DNA from 2 places in the Streptomyces sp. NPDC101194 genome. Region 2 is predicted to be linked to the other one. Evidence: riboswitches for the same ligand, from Rfam matches in the RefSeq annotation. Region 2 holds a riboswitch; the other holds the start of a gene.
What was found. A riboswitch is a leader RNA that binds a small molecule or an ion and turns the genes downstream of it on or off. The one in region 2 is predicted to bind cobalamin.

Region 1 (7,337 bases), on a different contig from region 2:
GTGAAGGAAAGCGCGGGAGCGCGACGGGTGTCGGCCGTCAGCGGATGACGTGCCGGTTTCGGCCCGCCCCCTACTGCCCGGGGCGCGGTGCGGGACTGCCCCGTCGCCGACCGGCGATGCCCCGCGCCTGCCCCAGCAGTCGGGGTGCGGTGGCCAACAGGGCCTGAACCTGGCTGTCGGGATCGGTCCGTCGCGCGGACGTCCCTTCGGCCTCCAGTGCTCGCACCAGCGCTTCCAGGAAGCCCGACAGGGCCACCAGTTCATCGCGGACGACGCGGAGCCGGGATCCCATTCCGCCCACTTGGCGTCGCTTGGCGGCCGGTTCACCGTATTCCTTGGACGTCAACGCCACCATGGGCTGCCCGTCGACCACGATGTGCCGGGGTTTGTGTTTCGCCACAGGTGACCTTCCGTCGCTCGGCCCGCCGTGGCGGGTCCGTTCCCGTCTCTCTCGGCCGGTCGCGGGCCGGCGGCCTCGGGGCCGCCGGCCCGCAGCAGGATTGATCAGGAGTTGGCTGTCGTCAGCTCCGTACGGACTTCACGGGCGGCGGCGGCGAGGTTCCCCAGGGAGGCGCGGGTCTCGGTCCAGCCGCGGGTCTTCAGACCGCAGTCGGGGTTGACCCACAACCGCTCGGCGGGGATGGCCTTCAGGCCGATGCGCAGCAGGTTCGCCGCTTCCTCGGTGCTGGGGACGCGCGGGGAGTGGATGTCCCAGACACCGGGGCCGGCCTCCCGAGGGTAGCCGTGGGCGGCAAGTTCGCGGGCGACCTGCATGTGGGAGCGGGTGGCTTCCAGGCTGATGACATCGGCGTCGAGGTCGTCGATGGCCTGGACGATGTCGCCGAACTCGGCATAGCACATGTGGGTGTGGATCTGGGTGTCCGGCCGGGCACCGCTGGTGGTGAGCCGGAAGGACTCGGTGGCCCAGTCCAGGTAGGCGGCGTGGTCGGCGGCGCGCAGCGGGAGGGTCTCGCGCAGGGCGGGTTCGTCGACCTGGATAACGGAGGTCCCGGCGGCCTCCAGGTCGTTCACCTCGTCGCGGAGGGCGAGGGCGACCTGGCGGGCGGTCTCGCCGAGCGGCTGGTCGTCGCGTACGAAGGACCAGGCGAGCATGGTGACCGGACCGGTCAGCATGCCCTTGACCGGCTTCGAGGTCAGGGACTGGGCGTGCGAGGTCCAGCGAACGGTCATCGGCTCGGGGCGGGAGATGTCCCCGGCCAGCACCGGCGGCCGCACGTAGCGGGTGCCGTAGGACTGCACCCAGCCGTGCTGGGTCGCGAGGTATCCCGTCAACTGCTCGGCGAAGTACTGCACCATGTCGTTGCGTTCGGGCTCGCCGTGGACGAGGACGTCGATGCCGGTCTTCTCCTGGAAGGAGATCACCTCACCGATCTCCGCCTTGATGCGCTCCTCGTAGCCGGCGGCGTCGATCCGCCCGGCGCGGAGGTCCGCCCGGGCGACGCGCAGTTCGTCGGTCTGCGGGAAGGAGCCGATGGTGGTCGTCGGCAGGAGCGGCAGGCCAAGGTGCGCCCGCTGGGCGACGGCACGTTCGGCGTACGGCTGGGCGCGGCGCCCATCGGCATCGGTCACGGCGGCGGTGCGGGCCTGGACGGCGGGGTCGTGGGTGAGGGCGGAGCCGGCGCGGGAGGCCAGGTCGGCACGGTTGGCCGCGAGTTCGGGCGCGATGGCGTCCGTGCCCTGGGCGAGCCCGCGGGCCAGGGTGGCGATCTCCTGGGTCTTCTGGCGGGCGAAGGCGAGCCAGCGGCGGACCTGCGGGTCGATGTCCCGTTCGGCGGAGGCGTCGAGCGGCACGTGCAGGAGGGAGCTGGACGCGGCGACGTCCACCCGGTCGGCGAGGCCGAGGAGGGTGCCGAGGGTGGTCAGGGACTTCTGGTAGTCGTTGATCCAGATGTTGCGGCCGTTGACCACGCCCGCGACGAGGCGCTTGCCGGGCAGGCCGCCCACAGAGGCCAGGTCGTCGAGGTTGGCCGCGCCGCTGTCGGTGAAGTCGAGCCCGATGCCTTCCACGGGAGAGGCCGCGAGGACCTGGAGGGCCTCGCCCAGCCGGCCGAAGTACGAGGCGACGAGCAGCTTGGGCCGATCGGTCAGGGCGCCGAGCTCGCGGTAGACGCGGGCGGCGGCGTTCAGGTCGGCCGGGGTGCGGTCCTGGACCAGCGCCGGTTCGTCGAGCTGTACCCACTCCGCTCCGGCGGCCCGCAGGTCGGCGAGGACCTCCGCGTATACGGGGAGCAGCCGGTCCAGCAGGGTCAGCGGCTCGAAGTCGGCGGCGACGCCGGGAGCCGGCTTGGCCAGCAGGAGGTAGGTGATCGGGCCGACGAGGACCGGGCGGGCCGTGTGGCCCAGGGCCATGGCCTCCTCCAGCTCGGCCACCTGCTTGGACGAATCCGCGGTGAAGACGGTGTCCGGGCCGAGTTCGGGGACCAGGTAGTGGTAGTTGGTGTCGAACCACTTGGTCATCTCCAGCGGGGCGACATCCTGAGTGCCGCGCGCCATGGCGAAGTAGCCGTCCAGGGCGTCCACGTCGACGGCCGCACGGTGGCGTGCGGGGACGGCGCCGACCATGACGCTGGTGTCCAGCACGTGGTCGTAGTACGAGAAGTCGCCGGTCGGTACCTCGGTGATGCCTGCCTCGGCCAGCTGCCGCCAGTTCGAGCGGCGCAGTTCGGCGGCGGTGTCCCGGAGGGCGTCAGCGGTGACGCGACCCTTCCAGTAGCCCTCGACGGCCTTCTTCAGTTCGCGGTTCTGACCCTGGCGGGGGTAGCCGTACACGGTGGCTCGTACGACCGCGGCTGCGGGCTTCGCTGTCACGGAACTCTCCTTCGCGAGATGTGTCCAGGAACATCCCGGCGACGGGAGCGGACGCGAAGGGAACGACAGAACGCACGGACCACGCCGCGGAATCAAGGCCGCACGTGCCGCTCGCTGTGTACGCCGACCCGCCCACGAGGTCACCGGGATATCCGCGCACGGCATCGGCCGCACACGGGCAACGGGCAGGTCTTCGGACTCGCGGACACGCCTGCCGGTCTCCCGGCGGGCACCTACTGGCCGTCGCTTCCCAGGACCGTTGTCCGGTCCCAGTGCGTATGACGGCGGTCGTTCCCGCTCACCGCTGCGGGGCAGTCCCGGATTCCCACCGGGTTCCCTCTTACGACGCATCCCGCCTGGCGGACGGGGCGAACCAGCTGCACCGGCCACCCTAGGTCGTTCCACCGAGGCGCGAGTACAGCGGTCCACATGTCGGACGTCGGAAATGAGACGCGACGGGGCGAGGGCCGCGGTGCGTGCTTCGGCCCGGGGCCGGGCCTGTCGGGCAGCTCCGGCCGACGGTCCGGGCTCAGGATGCTCTGAGCGGCACCTCCCGCTGGCCGGGGCCGTCGTACGAAGCCAGGGGCCTGATGAGGGAGTTGTGGGCGAGCTGTTCGGTGATGTGGGCGGTCCATCCGGTGATGCGGCTCATCACGAAGATGGGGGTGAACGCGGGGACGTCGAACCCCATGAGGTGGTAGGCGAGGCCGGCCGGGTAGTCCAGGTTGGGGTGGATGCCCTTGCGGCTGATCATGGCGTGCCGCAGGGCGGCGTGGAGGGTGGCCAGGCGGGTGGTCTCCGGGTCGCCCGAGCGGGCGATGAGGTCCACCAGGGCCTTCTGCATGATGGGGACGCGGGAGTCGCCGTGCTTGTAGACGCGGTGCCCGAAGCCCATGATCTTGCGCTTGGCTGCGAGGGCTCCGTCCAGCCAGCTCTCCGCCTCCTCGGGGTCGCCAATCTCTTCCAGCATGTGCATCACGGCCTCGTTTGCGCCTCCGTGGAGGGGGCCCTTGAGGGCGCCGATCGCGGCCGTGACCGCGCTGTGCAGGTCGGAGAGGGTAGAGGTGACGACACGGGCGGTGAAGGTGGAGGCGTTGAAGCTGTGCTCGGCGTAGAGGATCAGGGAGATCTCGAAGCAACGGACCACCGCCGGGTCGGGGACCTCGCCGAAGCACATGTGGAAGAAGTTCTCGGTATACCCGAGGTCCGCGTCGGGCCGGATGGGCTCCAGGCCGTGGCGGCGCCGGTGGTCGGCGGCCACCACGACGGGCAGCCGGGCGAGCAGGGTCAGGGACTTGGTGAGGTTGGCGGCCGGACTGCCGTCGTCCTCCGCGGGGTCCTCGGCGCCGAGGAAGCTGACGGCGGTACGCAGCACGTCCATCGGGTGGCAGGTGTGCGGCAGCCGGGCCAGGAGTTCGGTGGTGGTGCGGTCCAGTGGGCGCAGGGCGCGTTCTCGGGCTGTGAACTCGCGCAGCTGTCCGGCGTCGGGCAGCTCACCATGCCACAGCAGGTGGGCGACCTCCTCGAAGGAGCAGCGGGCGGCGAGGTCCTGCACGGGGTAGCCGCGGTAGGTCAGGGAGTTGGTGTCGGCGACCACGGTGGAGATGGCGGTGGTGTCGGCCACCACGCCGGCGAGGCCGCGATGGATCTCCGGGGCGGTGCTGGTCACGAGGAGCCTCCGGGGGCTGAAAGGGGCAGGCGGGGCCGTTCCGGGGGCTGATGGAGTCCCCGGAACGGCCGTCGGGTCTGCGGATGTCGGGGTTCAGGCGTGGGGCGGGAGGGTGAAGTCGAAGACGGCCGCGTCGAAGGAGCCGTAGCTCTCGTAGTCGAGGACCTCGTAGAGGCGCGAGCGGGTCTGCATGCCCTCCAGCAGGCCTGCCTGGGTGCCCTCGGCGGCGATCCTGCGCAGTCCGTCCTCCACGGCGCCCATGGCGTAGCGGAAGAGGGTGACCGGGTAGAGGACGATGTCGTAGCCGAGGTCCTCCAGAGTGCCGGCTCCGAGCAGGGGGCCCTTGCCGAACTCGGTCATGTTGGCCAGGAGCGGGACGTCGACAGCCTTGCGGAAGGCCTCGAACTCGGCTTCGTTCGCGAGGGCTTCGGGGAAGATCGCGTCGGCGCCCGCGTCCACGTAAGCCCTGGCCCGCTCGGTCGCCGCGTCGAGGCCCTCGACGGCGCGGGCGTCGGTGCGGGCCATGAGGAGGAAGTCGGGGTCGCGGCGGGCATCGACGGCGGCCCGGAGCTTGCGGACCATGTCCTGTGCCGGTACGACGTTCTTGCCGTCGAGGTGGCCGCAGCGCTTGGGGTTGACCTGGTCTTCCAGATGGAGACCGGCGAGGCCGGCGTCCTCCATGAGCTGGAGGGTGCGGGCGGCGTTCATGGGCTCACCGAAGCCGGTGTCGGCGTCGATGAGCACCGGGAGGTCGGTGACCCCGGTCGTCTGGGCGGCGCGGGCGGCGATCTCGGTGGAGGTGGTCAGCCCGATGTCCGGCAAGCCAAGGTCGGCCGCGAGGACCGCGCCGGAGAGGTAGGCGGCCTCGAAACCGGCCTCCTGGATCAGCCGGGCGGAGTAGGGGTTGATCGCCCCCGGCAGGGGGAGGATGCGGCCCTCGGCGAGGCGGGCGCGCAGGGCACGGCGGCGCTCGGAGGGCGTGGCGCGGGTGTGGAGCATCAGAACAGGCCCTTCGGGAGGCCGGCGTCGTGGCGGGCGACGGCCTCGGTGTCGACGGTCGGGAAGAGTCCGGTGAGCTCGTCGGTGGAGAGTTCGGCCAGCCGCCCCGCCGTGGACAGGAACCGGTCCTGGCCGTCCGGGGTGACGATGTGCTCGGCGAGGGTGCGGAACTTGCCCTCGTACGCGGCCCGGTCGAAGGGGCGGGCGCCGGCCGGGTGGGCGTCGGCCACCGCCAGCTCGTCCTCCATCACCGAGCCGTCCTGGAAGGTGATGACGATCCGGCCGCCGAAGGCCCGGCGCAGCGGGTCCGGGTCGTGGTAGCGGCGCGTCCACCGCAGGTCCTCGACCGTGGTGATCTTCCGCCACAGCTCGACGGTGCTGGTGCGGGCGGCTCGCTCGGGGGCGTACGAGCGTTCGTGGTGCCAGGTCCCGTCCTCCAGCGCGACGGCGAGGATGTACGGGATGGAGTGGTCGAGGGTCTCCCGGCTGGCGGACGGGTCGTACTTCTGGGGGTCGTTGGCTCCCGAGCCGATCACCTGGTGGGTGTGGTGGCTGGTGTGCAGGACCACCGAGCGGACCCTCTCCAGCGGGCCGGTCTTCTCGCGCAGCCGACGGGCCAGGTCGATGACGGCTTGGGCCTGGTACTCGGCGGAGTGCTCCTTCGTGTACGTGTCGAGGATGGCCCGGCGGGGCTCGCCCGGCTCGGGCAGCAGGACCGCGTAGTCGGAGTCCGACCCGTTCAGCATCCGTGCCAGAAAGCCGTCCTCACCCTCGTAGATCGGCGAGGGTGAGCCCTCGCCGCGCATCGCCCGGTCCACCGCCTCGATCGCGACCTTCCCGGCGAAGGCGGGCGCGTACGCCTTCCAGCTGGAGATCTCCCCCTTGCGGGACTGGCGGGTGGCGGTCGTGGTGTGCACGGCCTGCTGCACGGCCTGATACACCGTCTCCGTCGGCAGTTCCAGCAGCGCTCCCAGCCCGCAGGCGGTGGCCGCGCTCAGGTGGGCGACGTGGTCGATGCGGTGCGCGTGCAGGCAGATGCCCTTCACCAGGGCCACGTGCACCTCGTACGCGGCGATGATCCCGCGCAGGAGGTCGGCTCCGGAGCGGCCGGTGTGCTGTCCGACGGCCAGGAGGGAAGGGATGTTGTCGCCCGGGTGGGAGTAGTCGGCGGCCAGGTAGGTGTCGTGGAAGTCCAGTTCGCGGACGGCGGTGCCGTTGGCCCAGGCCGCCCATTCCGGTGAGACCCGTGCGCCGCTGCCGAAGACCGACGCGCCCCGGCCGACGGGCTCTGCGTGGGCGGTGGCCTGCGTCCGGGCCACGGCGACCGGGCGGCGGGTGAGGGAGGCGACGGCCACGGCGGCGTTGTCGACGACCCGGTTCACGGCCATCGCCGCGGCCTGCGGATCCTGCGGCGCGTCCGAGGTCGCGGTCAGGGCGAGTTTCCAGGCGAGCTGCTCCTGCCGGGGCAGCCGGTCGGAGCTGGGGTGGACGCGGACGCGGTGCTCGATCACGGGACTCCTCACAAGCCGGTGTGTGAGGCCGGTGCGCCCCACGGACAAGAGACTGCCCGCCCGTCGGCCCGGGCGCGACGGAGCGAAGCTGCGGATCTCGTACAGGCCGGAGCTGCGAATCTGCGAAGGTTTGCGAATCCTGCAGATGTTAGATTCGCGAATGCCGGTCCTGGCTGTGACGGGGCCCGGAGTTCAGGAAGGGGTGCTGTCGTGCCGCAGGAACTGTCGAAGGTCTACACGCAGGGCAAACTGCGCCGGCTGCGCCGCGAGCACGGCATGAACCAGGTGGAGATGGCCCGCGCCCTGCACATCTCGGCGAGCTACGCCAA
Region 2 (7,337 bases):
GCACCTCGGGTTCGGCGGGGGCGCCCACGACCCGGAGCGCCTCGAAGGCGAGCCCGCGCAGCAGCGCGTCCTCGCCCCGGGCGACGGCGAGGAGTTCGGCGACGGCGCTGCCGACGGGGCGGGCGGCGAGCCAGGCGCGGTACTCGTCACGGGCGGGGCCGGGGGTGAGCCGGGCGCAGCCGAGGAGCATGTCGGCGGCGGACTGCTCGATGTTCCCGGCCGGGCTCTGGGCCGCCACGCAGATCTGTTCCAGCTTGACCCAGACCGCCCAGTTGCCGAGCGGGGTGAGGGTGGCGTGCCCGGCGCCCAGGGTGAGCGCACCGACGGCGGCCAGACCCTCCAGGGCCCAGTCCAGAAGCAGGGCGACCAGGGCGGCGGGGTGTGCCGCGGGGGCGGCTTCGGCCGGTCCGGGCGTCGCCTCCGGCCCGTACGGCACCTCGCAGCGCTCCTCGTGGAGTTCCGCGACGCGCTGGCCGAGAAGGTCCAGGAGGGCGGGCACGGTGACCGGGCCGGCCGAGAGCTGGAGGAGGGAGAGCACCTGCGGCACGGCCTCGACGGCCTCGGCGACCGCGGTCGACTCGATGCCGTCGGGCGCGGGGTGGACGAGCGACCAGGCGTCGAAGAGCGCCACCCAGCCGCGCAGCACGGCGGAGTCGTCGCGGTCCCAGGCGCGCAGCCGCCAGCCGGGACGTGCGGTGCCCCCGTGCAGTTCGACGAGTCCGGCGAGGCGGGCCCGGTCCCAGCCGGAGCGCACCTGGGCCGGGGACAACTCCAGGGCCGTCGCGGCCCGTTCGAGAGCATGGGCGGCCGGCGGCGGAGCGCCGGGGATCGCGCCGTCCGCCGCCCAGCGGGCGATCCGTACGGCGTCGGCGAGGGCCGTCCTGGCCTGGCGGGCCAGTTCCGCCCGGGGCGGGGTGCCCTCCGGGGGGCGCGGGGCCGGCCTGGTGCGCCGGGTGGTCACGGCGTTGCGAGCGGTGGCAAGGGGTCGCGGGCGGACAAGTCGCAGCCTGGAGTCGCGCGGAGTACGGGACGTCACGGGGAGCAGTCTTGCCCCTGACGGCCCGAAAGCCCAAACGGAACCTGAATTCGCGGGCAAAGGGGTGCCGGGCCGGCTCCGGCGGCAACCGGCCGATCCCGCGCATCAGCTCACATCAGGGGCGTGAGGAAGCGGCGCAGGATCTCTTCGTAGTGGACCGGATCGGCATTCCACATCGCCGCATGCGGAGCCTGCGGTACGGCATGCAGCGCCACGAGTTCCGGGCGGCGGGCCGCGAGATCGCGGGAGGGCTGCCAGGGAGCCAGGGTGTCGTCCGGGCCGTGGAAGATCAGGGTCGGGGCACGCAGCGCCGGTGCGAGGGAGCCGTCCAGGAGCCGGGCACCGTGCAGCCCGGTCTGCCCCTGCGCGGCCCGGACGGCGAGCGGCAGCAACGCGGCGGGGACACCGCGGGCGACGGCCAGGGCGCGCAGCGTGGCGACCCAGTCCAGGACCGGCGAGTCGAGGACGAGACCGCCGATCCGGTCGCGCAGCGCGGAGTTGACGGCCGCGTGCAGCGCCATCGAGGCGCCGGTGGACCAGCCGTGCAGGACGACCTTCTCGGCCCCGTACCGCACGGCGAAACGGATCGCCGCGTCCAGGTCGCGCCATTCGGATTCGCCGAGATGGGCGAGGCCGTCGGGGGAACGCGGGGCCCCGGCGTCACCGCGGTAGGCGAGATCGAGCACGGGCAGGCGCAGATCGTGCAGGAACCCCATGACGTTCATGGGGTGTTCCCTGGTGGTCCCGAGGCCGTGCACGGTGATCACCCAGGTGTCGCGGGGGCCGGGCAGGAACCAGGCGGGCAGGGTGCCGAGTTCACCGGGGATCCCGACCTCCTCGTGGTCGAGGCCGAGGGCCGAGGAGGGGTCGCCGCTGTGCAGCTGCGGGGTGATCCGGACCTTGGTGCCGGGTTCCAGGCTGCCTCGGTCGACGCGTTCCAGTCTGCGGACGACGGTGTCGGGGGCGTGGTGGGCGTGTTCGATCACCGGGCCGACCACGGCGTGGAGGTCGTCGCCCACCAGTCCGTACGTACCGGGCCGCAGGGCGGCGAAGGAACGGGTCAGGGTGATCTGCCCGGCGGCCGTGGCGTGCACGGTGAGTCCGCGATCGGTGGGGAGCGGCCTTCCGGACGGCGCCCTGAGGGCGGCGTCGCTGGCGTACCGGCCGGCGGCGACCGCTGCCGCACCGACGCCGAGGATCGTGGTGACGGCTGCTGCCGTGACTGTTGCCGGGCGCACGGCTCCAGTGTCGTGGGGCGTTCCGCACCCTGCCAGCGGAAGAGGCCGTCCGGTGGCCCGGCAGGGGGCGGGACCGCCGGTTCAGCCCGGCTGTCCGTACCCCTTCAGCGCCTCCTGCACGTCGCGCAGCTGGGCCGTGGAGAGGAGGTTCGGGGTCCGACCGGGTACGGAGCTCGCGGCGAGCCAGAGCCGGCAGAGCCATTCCAGCTGGGCGGTCCGGTCGTACGCCTCTTCGAGGGTGGCTCCGTGGGTGACGGTCCCGTGGTTCTGGAGCAGGCAGCCCGTGCGGTCCCGCAGGGCGGCCAGCATGTTCTCGGCCAGTTCCTCGGTTCCGTAGCGCGCGTAGGCCGCGACCCGGACGGTGCCGCCGAGCACGGCGGCGGCGTAGTGGATCGGGGGCACCTCGGGGACGAGAGTGGAGACGGCCGTGGCATGCACCGCGTGGGTGTGCACGACAGCGGCGGCCTCACTGTTCCGGTAAACCGCGAGATGGAGCGGGAGTTCGCTGGTCGGGGCCAGTTTGCCGAGGACCTGGTTGCCCTCCGGATCGACGCCGACGGCGTCCTCGGGACCGAGCCTCTCGTACGGCACTCCGCTGGGGGTGACCAGGATCGTCCCGCCGACCCGGGCCGACACGTTTCCCGAGGTTCCCACGACGAGGCCGTCGGCGGCCGTCCTGCGGGCGGTGGCGACGACTGCGTCCCAGGCCCGTCCGATCGCGTCCCGCTGCTGATCGCTCATGCGGAGATCCTGTCAGCCCGGATGCCGAACGGACATGCGATCGATCACAGAAGTCACAAACCGGTGAAGTTCGCAAAAGGGGTGCCGGGGGCCGAAATCAGCCCCCTTGAGGCCCCTCCCCCGGCGCGCACGACACCGGGGAGGACAAACCGAGTGACCTGACTCCGTTTGCAGTCACCACAGTGCCCTTCCCAGTTCATCTTCCGTTCACCCAGGTTGCCTACGGTCCACGTGCCAATGACGTCGAACGATTGCCTGGGTAAATGGAACACATCACGCTGCTCCTCGCGATTGTGATCGTGACAGCTCTAGTGTTCGATTTCACGAACGGTTTCCACGACACCGCCAACGCGATGGCGACGACCATCTCGACCGGTGCGCTCAGACCGAAGACAGCGGTGGCCATGTCCGCCGTTCTCAACCTCGTCGGCGCGTTCCTGTCCGTGGAGGTCGCCAAGACGATCTCCGGCGGGATCATCAACGAGGACGGGCTGCGGACGGAGGTCATCTTCGCGGCACTCGTCGGCGCCATTCTCTGGAATCTGCTGACCTGGCTGGTCGGACTGCCGTCCAGCTCCTCGCACGCCCTGTTCGGCGGCCTGATCGGTGCCGCCGTGATGTCGGCGGGCTGGTCCTCGGTCAACGGCGGCACGGTCGTCACCAAGGTGCTGCTCCCCGCGGTCGCCGCCCCGATCGTCGCCGGCCTGGCCGCGCTGCTGGCCACCCGGCTGACGTACCGGATCGGCGGGAAGATCCGCAACGACGCCCAGGAGAAGGCCACCGCCAAGGGCTACCGCGCCGGTCAGATCGCCTCGGCCGGACTGGTCTCCCTCGCCCACGGCACCAACGACGCGCAGAAGACCATGGGCATCATCACCCTGGCCCTGGTCACCGGCGGCGTCCTGCACCCCGGCGCCAACCCGCCGGTCTGGGTCATCGTCGCGGCCGGTACGGCCATCGCGCTCGGCACCTATCTGGGCGGCTGGCGCATCATCCGCACCATGGGCAGCGGCCTCACCGACCTCAGGCCGCCGCAGGGCTTCGCCGCCCAGACCAGCGCGGCCACGGTCATCCTGGCCTCCTCGCACCTCGGCTTCTCCCTCTCCACCACCCAGTCCTGCTCCGGCGCCGTGATGGGCGCGGGCCTCGGCCGTCAGGGCGGTGTGGTCCGCTGGTCCACCGCCACCCGGATGTTCGTCGCCTGGGGTCTGACGCTGCCGGCCGCGGGCCTGGTCGGCGCGGGCGCGGAACTCCTCACCAAGCAGGGCACCTGGGGTGTCGTCGTCGTCGCGGCGCTGCTGGTCGCGGGCTCCGGCTCGATCTGGCTGGTGTCGCGCCGCAAGCCGGTCGGCCACGGCGATGTCGCGCCGGCGGACGGCGTGACCGAGCCCGCGGGCGTCGTCACCACGGCCATCGCCGCCGTCAGCCCGCCGCCCACCGCGGCCCAGGCGGCGACCCAGGACCTCAAGACCACCATTCCGGCCCCGGCCGGAACCCCCCAGGACCCGGCGCGACCCGCCACCGTCTAGGCCAGCCGTCTAAGGATTCAGCATGAAAATCGACTGGGCAGCCCTCGGCTCCGTATTCGGCGTCTCCCTCGTCGTCACCGTCGCGCTGGTGGGTCTCTTCACCCTGGGCATCGTCGGTCTCTCCAAGCAGCCCGAACCGGCGGCGCAGGGCGGCTCCGGCGGCTCCCTGCTGCTGGCCCGCGCCGGCGCGTACGTCTGCTTCGGGCTGTGCGCGGCGGCGGTCGCGTACGGGATCTATCTGATCGTCGCCTGAGCCCTCCCCCGCACACTCCCCCGACCGGGCCGGACACACCTCATGTGGCCGGCCCGGTCCGGCGTGCCCCGCCCGATGTGGGTCTCAGCACACTGCGCCGTCGCAGGTCAACGGCAGGTTGACGGGCGTTCGCGGAGCGTGGTGGACTGCCGGAGCCAATTACGGCGACAGCAGAGGAAGCCGGTGCGAATCCGGCGCGGTCCCGCCACTGTCACCGGGGAGCAGTCCCCCACACCGGAAGTCACGGCGCGCGCGAGCGGGCTGGAAGGCCGGGGGAACTGCGGATCCGGGAGCCAGGAGACTCTCGTCGCCGGTCACGTCGAACCAGGGCGCGGACCCTGAGTGAGGACATATCGCCATGCCTGGCTGCCGTGCGTCCGTTGCTGTGGCGCTCTCGTCGAGAGCCGCCTGTACGAAGGTCCTTCGAGGCGCGTCGGCCGGTTGAGCCGTGCGTGCCGATCGCATTTTCGCGTACGGCGCCACGGCCGGCCTGATCGGCGACCTGCTGCTCGGTGACCCCCGCAGGGGGCATCCGGTCGCCGCCTTCGGGCGGGCCGCGGCGGCTGTCGAACGCGGTCTGTGGCGCGACCACCGCGGGTGGGGCGCGCTGCACACCCTTGTCCTGGCCGGGGGCGCCGCGGGTGGAGCCGCGCTGATCACCCGTGCCCTGCGCGGCCGTCCCGCCGCCTCCGTCGCGCTGACCGCGGCCGCCACGTGGTCCGTCGTCGGGGGTACGTCCCTGGGGCGTGAGGCCCGGGCGATCGGCGGCGCCCTGGCCGCCGGTGACGTCGAGTCGGCCCGCGAGCGTCTGCCGCATCTGTGCGGACGCGACCCGTATTCGCTCGACGGACCGCAGATCGCCCGCGCCGTGGTGGAGTCCGTGGCCGAGAACACCTCGGACGCCGTGGTCGGCGCCCTGGTGTGGGGCGCGCTGGCCGGGGTGCCGGGGCTCGTCGGCTTCCGGGCCGTCAACACCCTCGACGCCATGGTCGGCCACAAGTCGCCCCGCCACCGGCGCTACGGCTGGGCCTCCGCCCGCCTCGACGACGTCGCGGGCTGGCCCGGTGCCCGGCTCACGGCCCTGCTCGCCGTGGCCGCCGGGGGGCGGCCGGGAGACGCGGTGCGGGCCTGGCGGGCCGACGCGGCCAAGCACCCGAGCCCCAACGCGGGCCCGGTGGAGGCCGCGTTCGCGGGCGCGCTCGGCGTGCGGCTCGGCGGGACCCTCGCGTACGGCGGGCGGGTCGAGCACCGCCCCGTCCTGGGCGGGGCGACGGGCCGGGCGGTGGAGACCGAGGACATCGAACGTGCGGTGCGGCTGTCGCGCCGGGTGAGCGCGCTCGCCCTGGGCGTGTGCGTGGCGGGACGGCTGGGCGCGAGCCTCGCCGCACGACGCGTCGCGGGGCGCCGGACCGCGGGAGCCGCCGCGGCGGTAACCCGGATCGCAGGACGGAGACGTACATGAGCGGCGGACTGCTGGTCGCCGGGACCACCTCGGACGCGGGCAAGAGCGTCGTCACCGCCGGCATCTGCCGCTGGCTGGTGCGCCAGGGCGTGAAGGTGGCGCCGTTCAAGGCGCAGAACATGTCGCTGAACTCGTTCGTCACCCGTGAGGGCGCCGAGATCGGGCGCGCCCAGGCCATGCAGGCCCAGGCCGCCCGGGTGGAGCCGTCCGCGCTGATGAACCCGGTCCTGCTCAAGCCCGGGGGCGACCGCTCCAGCCAGGTCGTCCTGATGGGCAGACCGGTGGGCGAGATGAGCGCACGCGGCTACCACGGGGGGCGGCAGGAAGCGCTCCTCTCCACGGTCGTGGACTGTCTGGAACGGCTTCGGGGCACGTACGACGCGGTGATCTGCGAGGGGGCGGGCAGTCCGGCCGAGATCAATCTGCGGCGCACGGACATCGTGAACATGGGCATCGCACGGGCGGCCCGCTTCCCGGTGGTGGTCGTCGGCGACATCGACCGCGGCGGCGTCTTCGCCTCCTTCTTCGGTACGACGGCGCTGCTCGACGCCGAGGACCAGTCGCTCATCGCCGGCTACCTCGTCAACAAGTTCCGCGGTGACGTGTCGCTGCTGGAGCCGGGCCTGGAGATGCTGCGCGGCATCACCGGACGACAGACCTATGGGGTGCTGCCCTTCGCCCACGGTCTCGGCATCGACGAGGAGGACGGTCTGCGGGTCTCGTTGCGCGGGACCGTCCGCGAATCGGTCGTCGCGCCGCCGCACGGCGACGACGTGCTGCGCGTCGCGGTGTGCGCCGTGCCCCTGATGTCGAACTTCACCGATGTGGACGCGCTGGCCGCCGAACCGGGCGTCGTCGTCCGGTTCGTGGACCGCGCCGAGGAACTGGCCGACGCCGACCTCGTCGTCGTGCCGGGCACCCGAGGCACCGTGAAGGCGCTGGCCTGGCTGCGCGAGCGCGGTCTCGCCGACGCCCTGGTCCGGCGTGCCGTCGAGGGCAGACCGGTCCTCGGCATCTGCGGCGGCTTCCAGATCCTCGGCGAACACATCGAGGACGAGGTCGAGTCACGGGCCGGGCA

Region 1: linked by a shared signal. The riboswitch ahead of metE (5-methyltetrahydropteroyltriglutamate--homocysteine S-methyltransferase) and the one ahead of ACIRP2_RS06240 (cobalamin biosynthesis protein) in region 2 are both predicted to bind cobalamin.

Annotation. Positions count from the first base shown of each region.
Region 1 is NZ_JBIWOS010000008.1:15,922-23,258, reverse strand. Features, by position in the region: gene ACIRP2_RS26810 (hypothetical protein) at 71-400, opposite strand; gene metE (5-methyltetrahydropteroyltriglutamate--homocysteine S-methyltransferase) at 505-2,829, opposite strand; cobalamin riboswitch at 2,996-3,222, opposite strand; gene ACIRP2_RS26800 (bifunctional 2-methylcitrate synthase/citrate synthase) at 3,359-4,498, opposite strand; gene prpB (methylisocitrate lyase) at 4,592-5,497, opposite strand; gene ACIRP2_RS26790 (MmgE/PrpD family protein) at 5,497-7,008, opposite strand; gene ACIRP2_RS26785 (short-chain fatty acyl-CoA regulator family protein) at 7,219-7,337, shown strand, end outside.
Region 2 is NZ_JBIWOS010000001.1:1,401,472-1,408,808, reverse strand. Features, by position in the region: gene ACIRP2_RS06265 (hypothetical protein) at 1-961, opposite strand, end outside; gene ACIRP2_RS06260 (alpha/beta hydrolase) at 1,147-2,274, opposite strand; gene ACIRP2_RS06255 (class II aldolase/adducin family protein) at 2,356-3,015, opposite strand; gene ACIRP2_RS06250 (anion permease) at 3,279-4,544, shown strand; gene ACIRP2_RS06245 (hypothetical protein) at 4,567-4,797, shown strand; cobalamin riboswitch at 4,970-5,101, shown strand; gene ACIRP2_RS06240 (cobalamin biosynthesis protein) at 5,246-6,259, shown strand; gene ACIRP2_RS06235 (cobyric acid synthase) at 6,256-7,337, shown strand, end outside.